Regions from separate parts of the Sodalis sp. RH14 genome, predicted to be linked through region 3. Evidence: predicted binding sites of a transcription regulator. Region 3 holds the regulator's gene; each other region holds the start of a gene.
What was found. Region 3 encodes PurR, which represses purine synthesis genes. Its sites were predicted from a motif close to CANGCAAACGTTTGCNTG; they were not measured.

Region 1 (5,972 bases), 1.2 Mb from region 3:
GGCGAACGCCTATGTGGAGGGGAAACGTTTTGCCGATGCCAGCCGTTTGCTTAACCGCTACACCTTTAATCATCCCGACGACACCAACGGCTGGGACCTGCTGGCGCAGGCCAACGCCGGCCAGGGACTGCGCGATCAGGAACTGGCGGCGCGCGCCGAAAGCCTGGCGCTGAACGGCGAGCTGGATCAGGCGGTACGGGCGTTAAGCAGCGCCAGCTCGCAGGTTAAGCTCGGCAGCCTGCAGCAGGCGCGCTATGACGCGCGCATCGACCAGCTGCGCCAGATGCAAAAACGCTTTAAACCCTTCCAGAAGTCATAAGCATTGCGCCGGGCCGGGCACGGTGCATTGCTTATCCGGCGCGCGGCCGTTACAGATTAAGGATATCTTTGACGAAGGGAATGGTCAGCTTGCGCTGTGCGCGAATGGAGGCGTGATCGAGCTGATCGAGCGTATGCGACAGCGTGCGCATATCCCGCTCCAGCCGTTTGAGCAAAAAACGGCTGACATCTTCCGGCAGCTCAAAACCGCGCAGCCGGGCCCGCAGCTGCAGCGCGGCCCCTTTTTCCTCATCGGAGAGGGCCTGCAGGCGGTAAATCTGCCCCCAGTCCAGGCGCGAGGCCAGATCGGGCAAATTCAGGTTCAGCTGGCGCGGCGGACAGTTGCCGCTGATGATAAGCCGGGTGCGGCCCGTTTCCTGGATGCGGTTGTACAGGTTGAAAATGGCCATTTCCCAGGGTTCGTCGCCGACGATGCATTCGATGTTGTCGATGGTGACCAGCGCCAGTTGCTCCATGCCGTCCATCACCTCCGGCACAAACCAGGTGCGCTTATCCAGCGGCACATACCCCACCGCCTCCCCCCGTTGGGAAAGTTCGGCGCAGGCGGCGTGCATCAGATGGCTGCGGCCTCCCCCCTTGCGTGACCAAAAGTAAAGGTAGCTGCCGTGTTCCTGCGCCAGCATGCTGTGCAGCGCCGCCAGCAACGACCTGTTTTCGCCCGGATAAAAGCTGGCGAAAGTTTCATCGTCGGGGAGATAAAGCGGTAAGGAAAGCTGTGCCGGCGTGTTCAGAAAGACCTCTATGCATACGGGCGGGAACCGATCTAGTTTATCATAGAATGGCCGCGGCGGCGTATTGCTTCACCGCCGGGCACCGGCCGCGGGTTATCCGTACACCCGTGGGCGCGAGGTTATTTTTCGGCGGATTCGGGAGCCGGGAGTTCGGTCGCCTCGATAATCACTTCTTCGCCGCGCACCAGGGTAATGACCCGGAACAGCAGGCTCAGGCCGATACCCACCACGGTGGCCAGCGCCATGCCTTTCAGTTCGGCGGCGCCCAGATGGATTTTGGCGCCGCTGACGCCGATGATAAGGATAACCGAGGTCAGGATCAGATTTTGCGGTTTATTATAATCCACCTTCGATTCGATCAGCACCCGGATGCCCGAGGCGGCAATCACCCCGTAGAGCAGCAGGGAAACGCCGCCCATTACCGGCACCGGCACCGCCTGGATGGCCGCCGCCAGCTTGCCGACGCAGGAAAGCAGGATGGCGAGGATAGCCGCGCCGCCGATAACCCAGGTACTGTAGACCTTGGTAATGGCCATCACGCCGATATTCTCGCCGTAGGTGGTATTGGGCGTCGATCCAAAAAATCCGGACAGCATGGTGGAAAAACCGTTGGCGAACAGCGAGCGATGCAGGCCGGGATCGCGCAACAGATCTTTTTTGACGATATTGGCCGTCACCACCAGGTGGCCGACGTGTTCGGCTATCACCACCAGCGCCGCCGGCAGGATGGTCAGGATGCCGATCCACTCAAAGCGCGGCGTATAAAAGGTCGGCAGCGCGAACCAATGGGCGGCGGCGACCGGGGATAAATCCACCACGCCCATCGCCCAGGCCAGCGCGTAGCCCACCAGCACCCCGATCAGGATCGGGATAATGGCCAGGAAGCCGCGAAACAGCACCGATCCCAGCACGGTAACACCCAGGGTCACCAGGGAAATAATAATGGTGGAACTCGCCACCGGCGCGCCTTCCGTCGGCAGCAGCCCCGCCATATTGGCCGCGACGCCGGCCAGTTCCAGGCCGATTACCGAGACGATGGCGCCCATGGCGGCCGGCGGAAACACCACGTCAATCCAGCCGATACCGGCGACCTTGACGATCAGCGCCACCACGCAAAACAGCGCGCCGCAGGCGATAAAGCCGCCCAGCGCCGCTTCATAGCCCAGCGGCAGCAACAACAGCACCGGCGATATAAAGGCAAAACTGGAACCCAGGTACGCCGGGATCTTGCCCTTGCAGATAAACAGGTACAGCAAGGTGCCGATACCGTTAAACAGCAGGACGGTGGCCGGATTGATTTTAAATAAAATCGGCACCAGCACCGTGGCGCCGAACATGGCGAACAGATGCTGAAAGCTGAGCGGGATGGTTTGCAGTAGCGGCGGGCGTTCATCAACACCGATGGCGCGACGGGTCATGTTGAGTTTCCTTAAAGTGAGAAGCAAAAAAAAGCCGGCCTGCCGGCCGGCTTGATTTTATTTGGTGCCAAAGAGTTTATCGCCCGCATCGCCGAGGCCCGGCATAATGTAGCCGTGCTCGTTAAGCCCCTTGTCGATGGCCGCGGTATACAGCTCGACATCGGGATGGGCTTTTTCCAGCGCCGCGATACCTTCGGGCGCCGCCACCAGGACCAATATCTTGATACTCTTGCAGCCGGCCTTCTTCAGTAGGTCGATGGTGGCGATCATCGAGCCGCCGGTGGCCAGCATCGGGTCGACCACCAGCGCCATGCGCTCGTCGATGCTCGAGGCCAGCTTCTGGAAATAAGGCACCGGCTCCAGGGTGGTTTCATCGCGATACATGCCGACCACGCTGATACGCGCGCTGGGCACGTTCTCCAGCACGCCGTCCATCATGCCCAGGCCCGCGCGCAGGATAGGCACCACGGTAATTTTCTTACCCTTGATTTGTTCAATTTCCACCGGACCGCACCATCCCTCGATGGTGACCTTTTCAGTTTCCAGATCGGCGGTTGCTACGTAGGTCAGTAAACTTCCCACTTCAGAGGCCAATTCACGAAAACGCTTGGTGCTGATATCATTTTCACGCATCAAACCTAATTTATGTTTCACAAGCGGGTGCTTTACCTCAACGATCTTCATCATTATTCTCCCCAAGTAGCATTAATTGCGCAAAAAAATCGCGAGATTATAACCCCTTTTATTTACTGCGCCATACGAAAATAGCTGATCCTGATCAACCGTTAAGCGAAATAAAGGCTGGACAACAAAAGCCGGGAGGGCGTTTGACATCACCACTCGCAAACGATTGCCCACGCTGTTAGAATTGCCTGCGCCAGAATACAAGCCAACATACCATCTCCGTGGGGATCTTGCAGTGACCGATAAAACCTCTCTCAGCTATAAAGACGCAGGCGTGGATATTGATGCCGGCAACGCCTTGGTAGACCGCATCAAAGGTGTGGTGAAACAGACAAAACGTCCGGAAGTCATGGGCGGGCTGGGTGGGTTCGGCGCGCTATGCGCCCTGCCGCAGAAATACCGCGAACCCATCCTGGTATCCGGCACCGACGGCGTCGGCACCAAGCTGCGTCTGGCGATGGATTTAAAACGTCACGATACCATCGGCATCGATCTGGTGGCGATGTGTGTCAACGATCTGGTGGTGCAGGGCGCCGAGCCGCTGTTCTTCCTGGACTATTTCGCCACCGGCAAACTGGATGTGGATACCGCGGCGGCGGTGATTACCGGCATTGCCGAAGGCTGTAAACAGTCCGGCTGCGCCCTGGTCGGCGGCGAAACGGCGGAAATGCCCGGCATGTATCATGGCGAGGATTATGACGTGGCGGGTTTTTGCGTCGGCGTGGTGGAAAAATCGGAAATCATCGACGGCAGCAAGGTACAGGCCGGTGATACTCTGCTGGCCCTGGCCTCAAGCGGCCCGCACTCCAACGGGTATTCCCTGGTGCGTAAGATCCTTGAGTTCAGCCAGACCGACCCGCTCACCACCCAACTGGACGGCAAGCCCCTGGCCGATCACCTGCTTGAGCCGACGCGCATTTATGTTAAGGCGCTGCTGGAGCTTATCGCGCAAACCGAGATCCACGCCATCGCCCACCTCACCGGCGGCGGTTTTTGGGAAAACATCCCCCGGGTATTGCCGGCGGACACGCAGGCGGTCATCGACGAGGGCAGTTGGCAATGGCCGGCGGTATTCGGCTGGCTGCAGCAGGCCGGCAACGTCAGCCGCCATGAAATGTACCGCACCTTTAACTGCGGCGTCGGCATGATTGTCGTGGTGCCTGCGCACAGCGCCGATCGGGCGCTGTCGTTGCTGACCGGCCTGGGCGAGACCGCCTGGAAGCTGGGCGAGATCCAGACGCTGGCCGGCGGCGAACGGGTTATTATCCGTTAATGAAAAAGCTGGTGGTGCTGATCTCGGGCGAGGGCAGCAATCTGCAGGCGGTGATCGATGCCTGCCGGCAGGAAAGAATGCCGGCGCGGGTCGCGGCGGTCTTCAGCAACCGGGCCGACGCGTTAGGACTCAGGCGCGCCGCCCGCGCCGATGTGCCCGCCCGCGCGCTGCTGCCCGGCGACTATCCCGACCGTGCGTCCTTCGACCGCGCCCTATGCGAGGCCATCGACCGCTATCAGCCGGACGCGGTGATCCTGGCCGGTTATATGCGCATCCTGTCGCCGGACTTTGTCAGCCATTACGCGGGACGGATGCTGAATATCCACCCTTCCCTGCTTCCCTTGTATCCGGGCCTGCATACCCATCGCCAGGCGTTGGCCAACGGCGATCGCGAACACGGCACCTCGGTGCATTTCGTGACGGAACAGCTGGACGGCGGCCCGGTCATCCTGCAGGCGAAAGTGCCGGTCTTCCCCGGGGACACCGAGGCCGACCTGATCGCCCGGATTAAAACCCAGGAGCATGACATCTACCCACTGGTGATAAGCTGGCTGCTGGACGGCCGGCTTGCGCTGCGGGAAGGCGCCGCCTGGCTGGACGGCGCGCCCCTGCCGCCGGCGGGATACGCGGCGGAATAAACGCCGCCGCGCCGCGCCATAACGCCGGCGGCAGCCACGGCGCCCGGCCGGTAAGGACGTTCACTGGGCGCCGACGCCCTTCGCCGGTAACATCGCCAGGCGAATTAGCGCAGGCGGCCGGTAATATATTCTTCGGTCTTACGCTGCGCGGGCGAGGTGAACAGCCGATCGGTGCCGGCGTATTCCACCAGCCTGCCCTGATGGATAAAGGCGGTATAATCCGATACCCGCGCGGCCTGCTGCATATTGTGGGTCACCAGCACCAGGGTGAAATGCGCTTTCAGCGAAATCATCAGTTCCTCGATGGTCAGCGTGGTGATGGGATCAAGCGCCGAGGTCGGTTCATCCAGCAGCAATACTTCCGGTTCAATGGCTATCGCCCTGGCGATGACCAGCCGCTGCTGCTGGCCGTTGGACAAGCGGAACGCATTCTCCTTCAGCCGATCTTTTACTTCATGCCATAGCGCCGCCGCGCGCAGCGCCTGCTCGGCCGCGTCGTCCAGCACCCGCCGGTCGCGAATGCCCAGCAGGCGCAGGCCGTATACCACGTTATCGTAGATGGATTTCGGAAAGGGATTGGGCCGCTGGAACACCATGCCCACCCGCCGCCGGAGCGCCACCACATCCTGCCGCGCGTCGTTGACATCCCGCCCCGCCAGGCGCACCGCGCCTTCGACGCGGCAATCATCGTTCAAATCGTTCATGCGGTTAAAACAGCGCAGCAAGGTCGATTTGCCGCAGCCGGAGGGACCGATCAGCGCTGTAATACGCTGGCGCGGGATGCGCAGGGTGATATCCTCAAGCACCGTGCGTCCGCCGTAGGAGACGCTAAGATGCTCGGTCTCCAGGACAGTCTGCTGCGGGGTAAAGCGCTGGACATCCGGCATCT
Region 2 (5,972 bases), 1.9 Mb from region 3:
GGTGCACGATTTGGCAGACTTCGCGGATGGTCTCTTCGTATACGCCGTGGGTCGACGGGTAGGTCACCATGATGCATGACAACTGATCGCCGGCCTGTTCGGCTTTCCGGCGCAAATCGTGTAAATCGATATTGCCGTTTTTATCGCAGGCCACCACGGTGACCGACATGCCGGCCATCTGGGCGGACGCCGGGTTGGTGCCGTGGGCGGAGCTGGGGATCAGGCAGATACGGCGGTTGCCCTCGTTGCGGCTCTCATGATAGCGGCGTATGGCCAGCATGCCGGCGTATTCTCCCTGCGCGCCCGAATTGGGCTGCATGCACAGCGCGTCATAGCCGGTAAGCTGCACCAGCCAGCGGGAGAGTTGAGCGATCATCTGCTGGTAGCCGGCCGCCTGCCCGACGGGACAAAACGGATGCAGCTCGGCGAACTCCGGCCAGGTGATGGGGATCATCTCGGCGGCGGCGTTCAGCTTCATGGTGCAGGAGCCGAGCGGGATCATCGACTGGTTAAGCGCCAGATCCTTGCGTTCCAGCTGATGCATATAACGCATCATGTCCGTTTCGCTGTGGTAACGGTTAAACACCGGATGCGTCAGGATGGGCGTGGCGCGCAGCAGATCCGCCGGGATGACCTCCCCGACCGCGCGATCAAGGGCGTCGATATCCAGCACGGCGTCGCCGCCGGTCACCACGCCGTACAGCGCGGCAAGATCGTCGCGGCCGGTGGTTTCATCAAGCGTTATCCCCACCGCCCCGTCCAGGTCGGCGCGCAGGTTAATGCCGCGGGCCAGCGCGCGGCTTATCACCGCGTCTTTATCCGCCACATTGACGGTGAGGGTATCGAACCACCGGGCATGGCGCAGCGTCAGTCCCGCCGCCGTCAGGCCGGAAGCCAGGATGGCGGTCAGGCGATGGATGCGCGCGGCGATGCGTTTCAATCCTTCCGGACCGTGGTAGACCGCGTACAGGCCGGCGATATTGGCCAGCAGTACCTGCGAGGTGCAGATATTGGAGTTGGCCTTTTCGCGGCGGATATGCTGCTCGCGGGTTTGCATCGCCATGCGCAGGGCGGTACTGCCGGCCGCGTCGCGGGACACGCCGATAATACGTCCCGGCATGGAGCGCTTGACGTCGTCACGGGCGGCGAAAAATGCCGCGTGCGGGCCGCCGTAGCCCATGGGCACGCCGAAACGCTGGGAAGAGCCGAACACCACGTCGGCCCCCTGCGCGCCCGGCGCCGCCAGCAGCACCAGCGCCATCATATCGGCCGCCACGCAGCTGATGATGTGACGGGTTTTCAGTTCGGCCAGCAGCGCGCGGTAATCATGCAGTTCGCCGGTGGTGCCCGTCTGTTGCAGCAGCACGCCGAAGACGCCCTGCTGTTCCAGCGCGCGCGGGGCCGGGCCGGTGATCACCTCGAAACCGAAGGTCTCGGCGCGGGTGCGCACCACGTCCAGCGTTTGCGGATGGACATCGTCGGCGACAAAAAACACATTGGCCTGTTTGAGCTTGCTGGCGCGCTTGGCCAGCGCCATGGCTTCCGCCGCCGCCGTGGCTTCATCCAGCAGCGAGGCGGAGGCGATATCCAGCCCGGTCAGGTCGAGGGTCAGTTGCTGGAAATTCAGTAAGGCTTCCAGGCGCCCCTGGGCGACCTCCGGCTGGTAAGGCGTATAGGCGGTGTACCAGCCCGGGTTTTCCAGCATGTTGCGCAGGATCACCGGCGGGGTGACCACCGCGCTGTAGCCCATGCCGATATAGGTTTTAAACCGCTGGTTAAGACTCGCCATGGCCCTGAGCTCCGCCAGCGCCTGGGATTCCGTGGCCGCATCGCCGACCGCCGGAGGCGCCGGCAGCTGGATGTCGGCCGGGACGATGTGGCCAATCAACGCGTCGAGCGTCGCGGCGCCGATAGCCGACAGCATATGCGCCTGCTGCTGCGCGCTGGGGCCGATATGACGCTTGATAAAAGCGTCATGGTGTTCAAGCTGGCTGAGAGTCTGGGTCATAAACAACAATTCCTGCATCGGGCATGGGACGGGGAAAGGCAACGTGCTCGGCAGGGACAGGGGCCGGTATTCCAACGCCCTGTCCCGCCTGTTGGCCTCCGGACGGCTAATTAACCGTGCGGGACCGGGTCTCGGTGGCGGTTATTCGTCTTCGTCGAGCGTGGCCTCATAGGCCTCGGCGTCAAGCAATCCGGCGACCTCGCTTTCGTCGTCGGCCTTGATCTGGAACAACCAGCCCTCGGTGTAGGGCGCGCTGTTCACCAGTTCCGGCGACGCTTCCAGCTCTTCGTTCACCGCCACGATCTCGCCGCCGATGGGCGCATAGATATCCGAGGCGGCTTTCACTGATTCGGCTACCGCGCAATCGTCGCTGGCGGCGAAGGATGTGCCGACGTCCGGCAGGTCGAGAAACACCATATCGCCCAGCAGTTCCTGGGCATGTTCGGTAATGCCGACGGTATACACGCCGTTACCTTCGTTGCGCACCCATTCGTGGGAGGGGGTATATTTTAGTTCTTGCGGCACATTGCTCATTGCCTTCCTCACTCTTGCAAAGTTAATTATTGAACGACCGGTTTACCGGCGCGTACAAAACCAGGTTTGGTCACCTTAACCGGCATTTCGCGGTTACGGATTAATACAATGGCGTGCTCGCCGATACCGGCGGGCACGCGGGCCATGGCAATGCTGAAACCCAGGGTGGGCGAGAACGAACCGCTGGTTATCACGCCCGTTTTCATATTACCGTCGGCGTCGGTAAAGTGTACCGTCAGGTCGTTGCGCAGCACACCTTTTTCCGTCATCACCAGGCCGACCAGTTGGTCGGTGCCGGCGCGGCGCTGGGCTTCAAGCGCCTCGCGGCCGATAAAATCCCGATCCTCGGGCTGCCAGGCGATGGTCCAGCCCATGTTGGCCGCCAGCGGAGAAATACGCTCATCCATTTCCTGGCCGTACAGGTTCATGCCGGCTTCCAGGCGCAGCGTATCGCGCGCGCCCAGGCCGCAGGGTTTGACGCCCGCCGCCAGCAGTTTGCGCCAGAAGGACTCCGCCTCGGTTTTCGGCAGCGCAATTTCAAATCCCGCCTCGCCGGTATACCCGGTGGTGGCGATAAATAAATCCTCCGACTGCACGCCGAAGAACGGTTTCATCCCGGCCACCGCCGCCTGCTGCCCGGGGGTAAACAGCGTGCGCGCTTTCTCCTGCGCCCGCGGGCCCTGTACGGCAATCAGCGCCAGGTCGTCGCGTACCCGTACCGACACACCGTAGGGGGCCGCGTGGTCGGTCACCCAGGTGACGTCTTTGTCGCGGGTGGCGGAATTCACCACCAGGCGAAAATAAGTCTCTTCGAGGAAATAGACGATCAGATCGTCGATAACGCCGCCTGAGGCGTTCAGCATGCCGCTATAGAGCGCCTTGCCGGGCACGGTGAGCTTGGCCACGTCGTTCGCCAGCAGGTAGCGCAGGTATTCGCGGGTGCGCGGACCCGTTAAATCGATAATGGTCATATGGGACACATCAAACATGCCCGCGTCGCGGCGCACCTGGTGATGCTCCTCCAGCTGGGAGCCATAGTGCAGCGGCATCATCCAGCCATGGAAGTCCACCATTTTCGCGCCGCACGCTATGTGCTGTTCATACAACGATGTCAGCTGGGCCATCTCGTCCTCTTTGTCGTCAAATCAGGAGCTGTAAAATTGAATTTTACGCCGCGACGCCCACAGCGAATCCGGCGGCGCAAACGATACCTTTTGCCAGAAGTTACCACTGAATCCCGGGGGAAACCATAAATTAAATTATCCTGCGGCCAGGGCGGCGCAGGCGGAGGGAATAGGCATGAATCAGCATGTTATGTTGGCAAAGTGGCGAATACGGCGCACAAACAATAAATGCCGGCCGTCAAAAGCAAAATATGATAACAAAAAACCCTGACTTTGGTCAGGGGCAAAGACTTTATTCCCGATATCGGATTAGAAAATATAATGCAAAATAGCGGGTTAAATTAGTTTATTTCAGTCAAACCGCGCCCGGTTCCAGCCATGCGGGCAGATCGTTTAACCCCATGGCCTGGCGGATGAGCCGGGGTTTGACCCCGGGTACCGTATCGGCCAGGCGCAGTCCCGCGTCGCGCACCCATTTTTTCAGCGGGTTATTGCCGTCGAACAACTGGCGGAACCCCTGCATGCCGGCCAGCATCACGGCGGCGCTATGCTTGCGACGGCGCTCATAGCGCCGCAGGTAGGGATGATGGCCGATATCCTTGCCGGCCTGCTGCAGCCGGCGCAGCTCCGACAGCAGTTCCGCCACGTCCATAAAACCGAGATTTACCCCCTGCCCGGCCAGCGGATGGACCGTATGCGCCGCGTCGCCCACCAGCACCAGGCGGTGGGCGGCGAAATCCCGCGCATAGCGGGCGGTCAGGGGAAAGGTTAACCGTTCGCTTTGCAATTCGCATAACCCCAGCGCCAGGTTGAAGTGCGCAGCCAGCTGCGCGTTAAATCCGGCCGGCGCCTGTTCTTGGAGCGACTGCGCCATCTCGGGCGGCAGGGACCAGACGATGGAGCAAAGATGCGGATCGCTCAGCGGCAGGAACGCCAGGATGCCGTCGCCGTGAAAGGCCTGGCGCGCAATGCCGCCGTGCGGATGTTCGGTACGCACGGTGGCCACTAGTGCGTGATGCTGGTAATCCCAGAAAGTCAGCGGAATATCGGCGTAGCGGCGCAGCCAGGAGTTGGCGCCGTCCGCGCCCACCACCAGCCGGGCGGTCAGCATGCCGCCGTCGTCGAGGGTGATAAACGCTTCGTTCTCGCCCCAGGCAATCTGGCGCGGCGCGCGCGGGCACAGCAGCGTCACGTCGGACAGCTGCCCGGCCCGGCGCCACAGCGCCTGGTGGATAACCGGGTTCTCGACGATATGGCCCAGATGGGCGTAGCCCAGCTGTTTACCGTCAAAGGCGATATTGCCGAAGCCGTCGTTGTCCCAGACCTGCATGCCCTGGTAGGGATTGGCGCGCAGCGCGACGATATCGTCCCAGACCTGCAGGTGTTCCAGCAGGCGCTGGCTGGCGGCGTTGATGGCCGATACCCGCAGCGCGGGGTTATCGGCCGGCGGCACCGGCTCCGGCGCCTGTTGTTCCAGCACGGCCACGCGCATGCCGCTGCCCTGGAGTCCACAGGCCAGCGCCAGGCCGACCATGCCGCCGCCGTTGATGACCACGTCAAATGCTTGCATAACTGTAATATCCTTTTAAAGACCGGGAACCAGCGTAAGGGTGCTAACGCGCCACCCAGCCCAGGGTTTGCCGCGCCAGCGCGGCGCGCAGCCCCGGCGAAGCGGCCATGGCGGCAAGACCCAGGTTACGCGCCACCACCAGCGGCGGATGCCGGTTGGCAAACAAATGTATCAGGCCGTCGGTAATGCCGACCGTGCGGTCCTTATCGGGCAGGCGGCGCTGCTGATAGCGCTGCAGGGTGGCGTAGGCGCCAGGGTCCTCGCCCCGCGCCAGGGCCTCGGCCAGGGTTTCCGCCAGGGTCATCACGTCACGCAAGCCCAGGTTGAACCCCTGGCCGGCAATAGGATGCAGGGTTTGCGCCGCGTTGCCCACCAGCGCCAGCCGATGGCTTACCTGGCGCGTGGCGGTGCGCAGCTGCAGCGGGTAACACTGCCGCTGCCCGCAGGCGGTAATACGCCCGAGCCGCCAGCCGAAGGCGGCTTGCAGCGCGTCGATAAACCGGCTTTCGCTCCAGCCGGTGATTTCCTGGCGCATGGACTGCGGCAGGCACCACACCAGCGCGCTGCGCCCCTGCGACATGGGCAGCATGGCCAGCGGCCCATGTTCGGTAAAACGCTCATAAGCCCGGCCCTGATGCGCCTCAGCGGTGGTGACATTGGCGATAATCGCCAGTTGCCCATAGTCCTCCTGGCGCCACTGCATATGGCAATGGCGCGCCGCCTGCGAGTGCGAACC
Region 3 (5,972 bases):
GAGCCTGCCGCCGGCGAGCACGCCTAGCCGATGCTTGCGTCCGGCGGTTAAAAACCCCCGCCGCAAGGGGCGGGGGTTATCCGCAGGCGTCCCGGGGAACTCAGGAAGGGGTCTGGTTTTCCTGGGAGTTGTATTTTACCGCGGTCTCTTTGATCAACGGTTGCAACTCGCCGTGCTGATACATTTCGATAATGATATCGCAGCCGCCGACCAGTTCGCCGTCCACCCACAGCTGTGGGAAGGTCGGCCAGTTGGCGAATTTCGGCAACTCGGCGCGAATATCGGGATTTTGCAGGACATCCACATACGCGAAACGCTCACCACAGGCGGAAAGCGCCTGTACTGCCTGTGCGGAAAAACCGCAGCCGGGCAATTTTGGCGAGCCTTTCATATAAAGAAGAATCGGGTTCTCAGCTATCTGCTGCTGAATTTTTTCAATCGTCGTCATTGTCTCGCTTCCTCAAGCCAGCATCTGGCCTTATCTGCACTGTGCGGGATTACACGCAGTCTCTTCATTTTAGCCACTACCGGCTAAACAAATAAACGTTTTTTTGCCGGCCCGCGCGGTAAAGGCGCGTCAATTCACTCCCGGCCCGCCCACGTAGGACAGGCAATACTATCACTGTAGCGGCTTTTACCCCCTGCCGCCGAACAAAACGGGCTGAAACATTCGGTGCACACCCTCAAAATATGTTGAATAAAGCGCCGCTGAACGCTGTTAAATGCAGCAAAATCGAACTTATTCACGTTTATACACAATAAGTAGTGAATTGATGATGCAATGACGAGGTAAATAGCTTAAATTCCTGTGAGGTGTTGATAACCCCCTATTTTGGGCCACATAAGGATAGCGTTTATCATGCGTTTATGCTTTACGCTTTTTGTGTTGCTTTTTACCCAGTTGTTTTTGAACCTGGCACATGCCGCGCCGAGCGCCGGCGTCAATGCCGATCAGCGCAAATCCCAGGCAGCGGCGGCAAAAACCGGCGACCGGCGCAAACGCAAACCGGTAAAAATAGCCAAGAAAAGCAAACCTGTCGCCAGCGCGCCCGCCGTCAGTGAAAAAGCCAGCATTAAAAAATCGCCGGAACCGGCGCATGAAAAAGCCGGCGTGAAACGGCCTTTGGAACCCGCGGTGGCGAAAACCGGCGCGAAGAAAAGCAAAACGTCCCCTCTTGCCAAGGCATCAAAAACCACGGCGACGAAAAAAATAGCCTCCTTCACTCCGCCGAAAAAAGGCTATAAAAAAGGTTACGGCCGGCACCGGATGATAAAAGATCAGGCGGCGGTAGAACTGGTGGCCAACGATCAGCCGATAAAGATGAGCGAGAGCCATAAGAAACGCTACCAGACCGCCAAGCTTACCGCCATGAATAAACTCCTCTCCCAAATGGGCAAGCCTTACCGTTGGGGCGGCATGTCGCCTAATACCGGCTTTGACTGCAGCGGCCTGATTTATTACGCCTACAAGGATGTGGTACGCATCCATATGCCGCGCACCGCCAACGAAATGTACCACCTGCGCGACGCAGCGCCGGTTAAGAAAGACGAGCTGGAAAGCGGCGACCTGGTCTTTTTCCATATTTCCAATCGCGGCGCGGCGGATCACGTCGGCGTCTATCTTGGCAATGGTCGCTTTATCCAGTCGCCCCGCACCGGCAGCGATATCCGTATCAGCTATCTGAGTGAGGATTATTGGCAGGATCATTACGTGGGCGCCCGCCGGGTGGTCACGCCGAAAAATATCCGCTGAAGGCGCGCCGGAAAAAAAAGAGGAGCCAAGGCTCCTCTTTTTTATATCTGAACCGAGAGGGTGTCAGTTCATGACGGCGGTAAAGCTGAAGACAATAATCACCAGCAGCGAGAACACCGTGGTCAGTAACGACATTTTTAAATCGCTGTCCATTCTATCTCCTTAACGTAAACCAGGGCGCCGGCCTTATCCACCGGCCCGCAGAGCAGTTATCGTCAGTTTGCCATAACAGCGATGAAAAAGCTTGCTCCCAACCTGTAGCCGCCACATTTAACACTTTCACTTTGGCGCGGGATGAACGAAAATTAACGGTTAATTCCACAGCGTCGGAAAGTGCTTGCGCCTTCGACAGACATTATTCCAGCCAGGGCGTACGGGAGTATCAAAGGCATGGCAACCATTAAAGATGTGGCAAAACGCGCTAATGTATCGACAACCACCGTTTCGCATGTGATCAATAAAACCCGTTTTGTTGCGCAAGACACTCAAATTGCCGTGCTGGACGCCATTAAACAACTGCATTATTCACCCAGCGCCGTGGCGCGCAGCCTGAAGGTCAATCGCACCAAGTCCATCGGCCTGCTCGCCAGCACCAGCGAGGCGCCCTATTTCGCCGAAATTATCGAGGCGATTGAGCACCATTGCTTTGCTCGCGGTTATACCCTGATATTGTGCAATTCGCACAATGATCTCGAAAAACAGCGCGCCTATCTGGCGATGCTGGCGCAAAAGCGCGTCGACGGCCTGCTGGTGATGTGCGCCGAGTATCCCGAAACGCTGCTGGATATGCTTGAGGAATATCAGCATATCCCCATGGTGGTCATGGATTGGGGTGAGGCTCGCCGTGATTTTACCGACACCATTATCGATAACGCCTTTGCCGGCGGTTATATGGCGACGCAATATTTGCTTAAACGCGGCCATCGCGCCATCGGCGCCATTCCCGGACAGCTGGCGCGCAACACCGGCGGCGGCCGCCACCGCGGCTATCTGCATGCCATGGCGGAGGCCGGCATCCCGTTAAACGACCGCTGGATTGTGCAAGGCAATTTCGAGCCTGAATCCGGCTACCTGGCGATGAAACAAATCCTGGCGCAAACGCCGCGTCCCACCGCGGTCTTCTGCGGCGGCGACATTATGGCCATGGGCGCACTGTGCGCCATTAATGAAATGGGCCTGAGCGTACCTGAGGATATTTCTATCATCGGCTACGACAACGTGCGCAATTCGTGCTTTTTCAGCCCGGCGCTGACCACCATCCATCAGCCTAAAGAGGATTTGGGCGAGGCGGCGCTTACCATGCTGCTCGATAGGATTACCAGCAAACGCGAGAACGCCAAAACCATCGAAGTCCATCCGTCGCTGATTGAACGCCGTTCGGTCGCAGACGGTCCCTTCCCCGCTTAAGGCCACGCGCCAGGCCCGGGCAACGGGCTGGCGCCTCCAGGGTCTGTTGCTATGTAAAGCGCCGTCCGCCTCGGACACAAGATTTTTCATATAATGATCTCTGCGCAAAGAGTTATTGTTTCAGCGAGAAATCATTAAGTTATAATGGGAAATACATTAGCGCGTTAGCTATTGTCTAAATTAAAATGCAGGCTTATACTCAATATCGTTAACAATTATAACGAGTTGTCTAATAAATTTGTATAAAAGTATGTCGTGTTTTCCAACATGACATCACCCTTTTATAAAGCGCCCGGCTAAGTCGCAGTCTAAGGTTTACTTTATATTCCTCTGTTGATGGTGATACTTCAGACACCACGGATAACCGTGGATTCTTATAAAGCCCGCAGGCATGGTGAGTGCTTTTCCTGACGGGGCACTGCAGAAGAAAGGTGATGGAGAAGCTATGAGTTCCTCGTGCGTTGAAGACCTGAGCTTTCATGATAATGATTGGTACCGTATCGTCCATGAATTGCTCTCTGAAGCCGGTATTGAACTCAATGGTTCAAGACCATTTGATATCCGAATCAAGAATCCGGGATTTTTTAAGCGCGTATTGCAGGATGGATCTTTGGGATTGGGCGAGAGTTACATGGATGGCTGGTGGGAGTGTGAGCGGCTGGACATTTTTTTCCAGCGTGTTCTCAGGGCGGGTCTGGAGAATAAACTTCCGCATCATTTAAAAGATACCTTACGCATTGCCGCCGCCCGGCTGATGAACCTCCAGTCGCGCAAGCGGGCCTGGATCGTGGGCAAAGAACATTACGATTTGGGTAACGATCTGTTTGAAAAGATGCTCGATCCCTATATGCAATATTCCTGCGGCTACTGGAAACAGGCGACCACCCTCGAGGAAGCCCAGCAGGATAAGCTGAAGATGATTTGCGAAAAACTGCAGCTGCGACCCGGCCTGACGCTGCTGGACGTGGGCTGCGGCTGGGGCGGGCTTGCCGCCTACGCGGCCAGGAATTATGGCGTATCGGTACAGGGCGTCACTATCTCTGCCGAGCAGCAAAAGCTGGCGCAAACGCGCTGCGAGGGATTGGATGTCACCATTTTGCTGCAGGACTATCGCGATCTGGATATGCAATTTGACCGTATTGTTTCAGTCGGCATGTTCGAACACGTAGGCCCCAAGAATTACGCCACCTATTTCGACGTTATCGATCGCAACCTGAAACGGGATGGCCTGTTCCTGCTGCATACCATCGGCTCGAATATCACCGATATGAATGTCGACCCGTGGATTAATAAGTATATTTTCCCCAACGGCTGCCTGCCGTCGGTACAGCAAATTGCCCATGCCAGCGAAAAGCATTTTGTTATGGAAGACTGGCATAACTTCGGCTCTGATTACGACAAAACGCTCATGGCCTGGTATGAACGTTTTGTCGCCGCCTGGCCGGCGCTGTCCAACAAATACTCCGACCGTTTTTACCGTATGTTCAGTTATTACCTGAATGCCTGCGCGGGGGCATTCCGCGCGCGCAATATCCATTTATGGCAGGTATTATTCAGCCCGGAAGGCGTGGATGGCGGTATTCGCGTACCCCGTTAATACCATGGCACGCCAGGCCCTTTAACACCGCACTCAAGACAGGCGTGGTAAAGGGAGAGCGCGCCGATGGGGGCGATGCGGCCATCTCCTGGCCGCCAGAGTGCCCCATGGCACGCTAGGCCCGCCAACACCGCACTCAAGGCAGGCGTGTTAAAGGGAGAGCGCGCCGATGGGGTCGAAGCGGCCATCTCCTGGCCGCCAGAGCGCCCCATGGCACGCTAGGCCCGCCAACACCGCACTCAAGGCAGGCGTGTTAAAGGGTATTTAACGTCGCGGCAATCGCCGCTTCCCGCTGCGCCAGCACACGCTCCACCGTATCCACCACCGCCTGGGTCTGGGGATCGATTTCAATATTGATCCGCTGCCCCAGCCTTTTTTTACCCAACGTGGTGCGCATCAGGGTTTCCGGTATTAAATGCACGCAAAATTTATCGGCCGCCACCTCGCCGATAGTCAGGCTGATGCCGTCGATGCCGATATATCCTTTATACAGGACATATTTCATCAGCGCTTTGTCCGGCATTCTGAACCAAATCTGCCGATTATTTTCCGACGTCACGATTTTCACAATCTCGGCAGTGCACATGATATGCCCGGACATCACATGTCCGCCGATCTCGGCGTTAAAGGTGGCGGCGCGTTCTACGTTCACCTCATCCCCCACCTGCAGATCGCCCAGATTGGTCACCCGCAGCGTCTCTTTCATCAAATCAAACGCCACCACGTCGCCGTTAATGCCGCTTACCGTCAGGCAACAGCCGTTGTGCGCCACGGAGGCGCCCTCCTCCAGACCGGACAACATCGCCGCCGGCAGGGAAACGAAATGCGTGCGAAAATTCGCTTTTTCTTCAATTGCCACAATGGGCGCGGTGCCCTGAACAATACCCGTAAACATAACCTTGGCCTCTGTAAACCACCGCTGGAATCAGTCAGGCTAGTGTGCACGATTTCCCCAGGAAATCCAAATCCGCCGCCGCACGGATTTGTGTCGTCCCGCACTGGTATAACCGGACAAATGCTTTACACTATGCCGCAGATTTTTAACCTTTATGTTAACTTTCGCCTGCTTATTCCATACACATAAAACCATAGGTGCCTACGTGCAGAAGTACTTCCTGGAAGCGCGTACATTAATGTCCTTGGCCATACCGGTTATTTTCGCGCAAATAGCCCAAACGTCGATGGGCGTGGTCGATACCATCATGTCCGGCTCCG
Region 4 (5,972 bases), 330 kb from region 3:
CGTCGTCGTCCTGTTCCAGGGCGGCGTTGCGGGCGTCGCGTTCATCGGCGTTGCGCTCGGCATAGGAACGATCGTCGTCTTCGTCGTCATCCCAGCGAATTGATACCCGTTCACCTGTATGGGTGGCGCGGATTTCATTGGATACCAGCCGGATGGCCTCGCCGCTGCTCATGCCGTCGGCCATCAGGGCCTGGATGCGCTCAACGGCCTGCTGCTGCTGTTCGTGATTTAACGCTGGCATATCGGTCAGCATGCGTGTTCTCCAGAGGGGCGGGTCGATGCGTTATTATCTCACGCCGCCGCCCGCGATGCCAATCAATGCGCTTTATGTTCAGCCATGAAGCCGATATCATGCTGTTCGCACCTGCCAGGCGCTTATTGCCGGCAGACTGGACTGGATTACCTGGATCATAGTGTCGATATGTTGCCACAGCTGACTGCCTTACCCTATCACCGCGACGCCATTACCGCCCTGTTCGCCCCCCGCGCCGCCCGGCCCTGGTCGATGCTGCTGCACTCGGGCCATGCCGACCATCCGGACAGCCGCTTCGATATCATGGTCGCCGACCCGGTGGCGACGCTGACCACCCGCGGCGCCGTTACGGTGATTTCCCGCGACGGTCAATCGCATATGAGCGGCGGCGACCCGTTTATGCTGGTGCAACAGCAGGTGGACAGTATGGGGATGCGTCCGGAAGCCCGGGACGATCTCCCTTTCCTGGGCGGCGCGCTGGGCCTGTTCGGCTACGATCTCGGCCGGCGCATTGAAACTCTGCCTGACCATGCCCAACAGGATTTAACGCTGCCGGATATGGCCGTCGGCCTGTATGACTGGGCGGTGATTGCCGACCATCGCCTTGGCCGCCTGACCCTGGTGAGCTACCGCGATCCGGCGGCGCTGAAGCAAGATTTGCTGGCGCCGCCGGCACCCGAACCCGACCGGCCCTTTCGTTTAAACAGCGGCTGGCAGGCCAATATGACCCGTGGCGAGTATGGCGAAAAATTCCGCCGCATCCAGGAACATCTTTTAGCGGGTGATTGTTACCAGGTCTGTCTGGCACAACGCTTCAGCGCGGCGTTCGCGGGCGATGAATGGCAGGCGTTCCGCCATCTGCTGGAGCATAACGCCGCGCCGTTTTCCGCTTTTTTGCGCCTGCCCGGCCAGGCGGTGCTGAGCCTGTCGCCGGAGCGGTTCCTGCGGGTAAACGCGGGACAGATCCAAACGCGGCCCATCAAGGGCACGCTGCCGCGCCTGGCGGATGCGGAGCAAGATCGGCTGCAAGGGCAAAAACTGGCGGCATCGCCAAAAGACCGGGCGGAAAACCTGATGATCGTGGATTTGCTGCGCAACGATATCGGACGGGTCGCCGTCCCCGGCAGCGTCCGGGTGCCGGAGCTGTTTAAAATCGAGGCCTTTCCGGCAGTCCATCATATGGTCAGCACCATTACCGCGCGGCTGCCCCCCCATCGCACGCCGTGCGATCTGGTGCGCGCCTGTTTTCCCGGCGGGTCCATCACCGGCGCCCCCAAAATCAAGGCCATGACGTTAATCGACCAGCTCGAACCGCAGCGCCGTAATGCCTGGTGCGGCAGCATCGGCTACCTGAGCCGCTGCGCCACCCTGGACACCAATATCGCCATCCGCACGCTGCTCACGGAACAAGGGCGCATCTATTGCTGGGCGGGCGGCGGCATCGTCGCCGACAGTTGCGAGGAAGCGGAATACCAGGAAACCCTGGACAAGGTCGCCAAGATACTGCCGCTGCTGCTGGAGCTAAATCGCCCATGAACAGCACTGACAACACCCTGACGCTTACGGATTTCATCACCCGTTTCCAACTGCAGTTGCCGCAGCCCAGTGAGCCGGCGCGCAACCAGCGCCGGGCGGCGGTATTGATACCCATCATCTGCCATCACCAGCCGACGGTGCTGTTGACGCGCCGATCGGCGACACTGCGCAAGCATGCCGGCCAGGTGGCCTTCCCCGGCGGGGCGGCGGATAAGGAAGACGCGTCCTTAATCGCCACCGCGCTGCGCGAGGCCCACGAAGAAGTGGCCATCCCGGCCTCGTCGGTCAGGGTCCTGGGGCAACTGCCGCCGGTGGACAGCAGCAGCGGTTTCCAGGTCACGCCCATCGTCGGCCTGCTGGCGGCCGGCACCCGTTTCCGGGCCAGCCGCGACGAGGTGGCGGACATGTTTGAAATGCCCCTGCACCAGGCGTTATCCCTGGCCAGCTATACTCCCCTGCAAATACAGCGCCGCGCCAAAAACCTGCAGGTTTATTTTTCCTGGTATCAAAGCCATATGGTCTGGGGCATGACCGCGCAGATTTTGTATCGGCTGGGCCAACACATCCATCTTTAACGCACGTCCCTTCGTTCCCGGCCGCCGGTTGGGCCGCCGCTATCCCTACCAACCCGCGCCGTGATGGTCATCGCGCCCCGACAATAAAAGACTTCCCAACGCGATAAAAACCATTACAATCTCCTATCTTTGCCATATTTGCGAAATATAACTCCATATTAATAATTAAACATAGTCATTTATATAGGTTGTATATCTCATTATTTCTGACGACAAAAAACCGTCTCAGGCACGCACGTGAAAAGAGATGATCCACGGGCAACGGCTTGCTTTCAGATTAGCCATAACCAGCATGACGCCAGGCCGCCCCGGGGTAGAGGACCGCTTCGTATCGGTCGTCAAACGCAAAGGAAGCGCTTTTTTGGATTAGTTTTTATCATGCGAAAGCGCAAGCCTAACCCGGCATGAGTCATTACAATTAACTGCATTACCCACGGGTATGCGTATTTTATCAGTTCTGAGGAGAGTCAACGTGATAAGCGTTTTCGATATGTTTAAAATCGGCATCGGCCCGTCCAGTTCCCATACCGTGGGTCCAATGAAAGCCGGTAAACAGTTCGTGGACGATCTCGTCGATAAACGGCTGCTCAATGATGTCACGCGCATCGCCGTGGATGTTTACGGTTCGTTATCGCTGACGGGCAAGGGACACCATACCGACATCGCCATTATCCTGGGCCTGGCGGGCAACCGTCCCGATACGGTGGATATCGACGCCGCGCCGGCCTTTATCCGCGACGTTGAGCAACGCCAGCGCCTGATGCTGGCCGGCGGGCCGCACGAAGTGGATTTTCCCCGCGAAGGCGGCATGGTATTCCACGGTTCCTACCTGTCATTGCATGAAAACGCCATGCGCATTCACGCCTTCGCCGGCGAACAGGTCATCTACAGCCAGACGTATTATTCCGTCGGCGGCGGTTTTATCGTTGATGAGGCGCATTTCGGCCAGCCGGTTATCGACCAGATCGCCGTGCCCCACCCTTTCGCCAGCGCCCAGCAGCTGCTCGACCAGTGCAAACAGACCGGTCTGTCGCTGTCGGGGCTGGTGATGCTTAATGAACTGGCGCTGCATAGCCGCGCCGATATCGGCAATTACTTCGCCGATATTTGGCAGACCATGCGCGCCTGCATCGATCGCGGGCTGAATACCGAAGGCGTATTGCCCGGCCCGCTGCGGGTGCCCAGGCGCGCATCGGCGCTCAGGCGCATGCTGGTCTCCACGGATAAGCTCTCCAGCGATCCGATGGTGGCGATTGACTGGGTGAATATGTTCGCGCTGGCGGTCAATGAAGAAAACGCCGCCGGCGGAAGGGTGGTCACCGCGCCGACCAACGGCGCCTGCGGCATCGTGCCGGCGGTGCTGGCTTATTACGATCATTTTATCGATCCGGTCACGCCCGAGGTCTACCTGCGTTATTTCCTGGCCTGCGGCGCCATCGGCATTCTTTATAAGCTGAACGCCTCCATTTCCGGCGCCGAGGTCGGCTGCCAGGGTGAAGTGGGCGTCGCCTGCTCCATGGCGGCGGCGGGACTGACGGAATTGATGGGCGGCAGTCCCGAGCAGGTCTGCGTGGCGGCGGAAATCGGCATGGAACATAATCTGGGGCTGACCTGCGATCCGGTGGCCGGCCAGGTACAGGTCCCCTGCATCGAACGCAACGCCATCGCCTCTGTCAAGGCCATCAACGCCTCGCGCATGGCGCTGCGGCGCACCAGCGCGCCGCGGGTGTCGCTGGATAAGGTGATTGAAACCATGTACGAAACCGGCAAGGACATGAACGCCAAATACCGCGAAACCTCGCGCGGCGGCCTGGCCATCAAGGTCCAGTGCGATTGATCGCATCACCCACACCCTGCTGGCCCGCTAACGCGGAACGTAAAGCAGACGTGTTCAAGGAAAAACGTGCCAATGAGGTCGAATCGGGCATGGTCTTTTCGCCCGACCGAGCACCCCATAGCATGTAGGCCCGCCAACGCCGGACTCAAGGCAGACGTGTTAAAGGGAGAGCATGCCGATGGGGTCGAATCGGGCGTGGTTTTCCCGCCCGACCGAGGCCCCATGGCATGCCAGGCCCGCCAACGCCGGACTCAAGGCAGACGTGTTAAAGGGAGAGCGTGCCGATGGGGTTGAATCGGGCGTGATTTTCCCGCCCGACCGAGGCACCATGGCATGCCAGGCCCGCCAACACCGGACTCAAGGCAGACGTGTTCAAGGGAGAGCGTGCCAATGGGGTCGAATCGGGCGTGGTTTTCCCGCCCGACCGAGGCCCCATGGCATGCCAGGCCCGCCAACGCCGGACTCAAGGCAGACGTGTTCAAGGGAGAGCGTGCCAATGGGGTCGAATCGGGCGTGGTTTTCCCGCCCGACCGAGGCCCCATGGCATGCCAGGCCCGCCAACGCCGGACTCAAGGCAGACGTGTTAAAGGGAGAGCGTGCCAATGGGGTTGAATCGGGCGTGGTTTTCCCGCCCGACCGAGGCCCCATGGCATGCTAGGCCCGCCAACACCGGATTCAAGGCAGACGTGTTCAAGGGAGAGCGGGTCACGTGTTTACTGTTCCTCTTCCTCCACCGGCGGCGCTATCCGTTCGATACGCACCAGCTCGATACGGTATTCCAGCATCTGCAAAATCGTAAACCGCCACTGGCCCAGCTCGATAACCTCACCCACCACCGGCAGTTGATCCCGCTCGGCCAGCAGCAATCCCGCCAGTGAAGCGACATTCTCGTGACCGCGGGTGAGTTCATTATCGTCCAACGCCTGACCCAAAGCGTGCAAATCAGTACCACCCTTTACCAGCCAGGCGTCCTCCTGCGCCACAATATCCGGCGTTTCGTCCTCATCCGGAAACTCGCCGGCAATGGCTTCCAGCACATCCAGCGGCGTTACCAGCCCCTGGATCACGCCAAATTCATTCGACACCACCACCAGGCTACCCCGCGCCCGGCGCAATACCCCCAGCAGGTTCAGCACATCCAGGGTTTCCGGCACCACGATGGCCGGATTCTGCGCGGCATACTCCTGCACATCTTCGCCTTTATCCAACGCCACCATCAGGTCCTTGGCGCGGACCACGCCAATCAACTGGTCCAGCTCGCCGTCGCACACGGGAAACATACTGTGCGGCGTGGCCAAAAGCGTAGCGCGCAGCTCCTCCACCGGACGCCGGCAATCCACCCAGGAGATTTCGTTGCGCGGCGTCATCACGCTGCGCAACGAACGCGACGCCAGGGACAGCACGCCGGTAATCATATAACGCTCCTCGTCGGCAAACTCCGCCTTGGGTTCGTTTGGCATCTCCTGCGCCCCCTCCTCGCGCAGCCTGGGCCCGCCCATCAAACGTAAAATGGCTTCGGCGGTGCGCTGGCGAATCGGCCCGCGCGCCTGGTTTTTAACAAAATTGCGCCGGGCTATCTGATTAAACAGCTCAATAAGCACCGAGAAACCGATGGCCGCGTACAAATAACCTTTGGGGATGTGGAAGCCAAAGCCCTCGGCTATCAGGCTCAGGCCTATCATCAGCAAAAAACTCAGGCACAGCACCACGACGGTAGGATGGGCATTTACAAAACGGGTCAAGGCCTTGGACGCCAGCAGCATAATACCCA

Region 1: the regulator PurR is predicted to act here: its motif matches at 3,328-3,345, upstream of purM (phosphoribosylformylglycinamidine cyclo-ligase).
Region 2: the regulator PurR is predicted to act here: its motif matches at 3,746-3,763, upstream of gcvT (glycine cleavage system aminomethyltransferase GcvT).
Region 4: the regulator PurR is predicted to act here: its motif matches at 2,620-2,637, upstream of ACL2XQ_RS14825 (L-serine ammonia-lyase).

The regions. Positions count from the first base shown of each region.
Region 1 covers NZ_CP178739.1:4,170,473-4,176,444, forward strand. The annotation lists gene ACL2XQ_RS18965 (M48 family metalloprotease) at 1-319, shown strand, start outside; gene hda (DnaA inactivator Hda) at 369-1,082, opposite strand; gene uraA (uracil permease) at 1,190-2,488, opposite strand; gene upp (uracil phosphoribosyltransferase) at 2,546-3,172, opposite strand; gene purM (phosphoribosylformylglycinamidine cyclo-ligase) at 3,408-4,445, shown strand; gene purN (phosphoribosylglycinamide formyltransferase) at 4,445-5,083, shown strand; gene pstB (phosphate ABC transporter ATP-binding protein PstB) at 5,188-5,972, opposite strand, start outside.
Region 2 covers NZ_CP178739.1:4,803,232-4,809,203, forward strand. The annotation lists gene gcvP (aminomethyl-transferring glycine dehydrogenase) at 1-2,008, opposite strand, end outside; gene gcvH (glycine cleavage system protein GcvH) at 2,150-2,542, opposite strand; gene gcvT (glycine cleavage system aminomethyltransferase GcvT) at 2,569-3,666, opposite strand; gene ubiI (FAD-dependent 2-octaprenylphenol hydroxylase) at 4,022-5,236, opposite strand; gene ubiH (2-octaprenyl-6-methoxyphenyl hydroxylase) at 5,280-5,972, opposite strand, start outside.
Region 3 covers NZ_CP178739.1:2,922,735-2,928,706, reverse strand. The annotation lists gene rnt (ribonuclease T) at 1-27, shown strand, start outside; gene ACL2XQ_RS13360 (Grx4 family monothiol glutaredoxin) at 101-448, opposite strand; gene ACL2XQ_RS13355 (NlpC/P60 family protein) at 860-1,753, shown strand; gene ACL2XQ_RS13350 (YnhF family membrane protein) at 1,817-1,906, opposite strand; gene purR (HTH-type transcriptional repressor PurR) at 2,144-3,160, shown strand; gene cfa (cyclopropane fatty acyl phospholipid synthase) at 3,606-4,757, shown strand; gene ACL2XQ_RS13335 (riboflavin synthase subunit alpha) at 5,011-5,652, opposite strand; gene ACL2XQ_RS13330 (MATE family efflux transporter) at 5,858-5,972, shown strand, end outside.
Region 4 covers NZ_CP178739.1:3,255,002-3,260,973, forward strand. The annotation lists partial or broken gene ACL2XQ_RS14810 (YoaH family protein) at 71-253, opposite strand; gene pabB (aminodeoxychorismate synthase component 1) at 422-1,789, shown strand; gene ACL2XQ_RS14820 (CoA pyrophosphatase) at 1,786-2,364, shown strand; gene ACL2XQ_RS14825 (L-serine ammonia-lyase) at 2,837-4,201, shown strand; gene ACL2XQ_RS14830 (TerC family protein) at 4,915-5,972, opposite strand, start outside.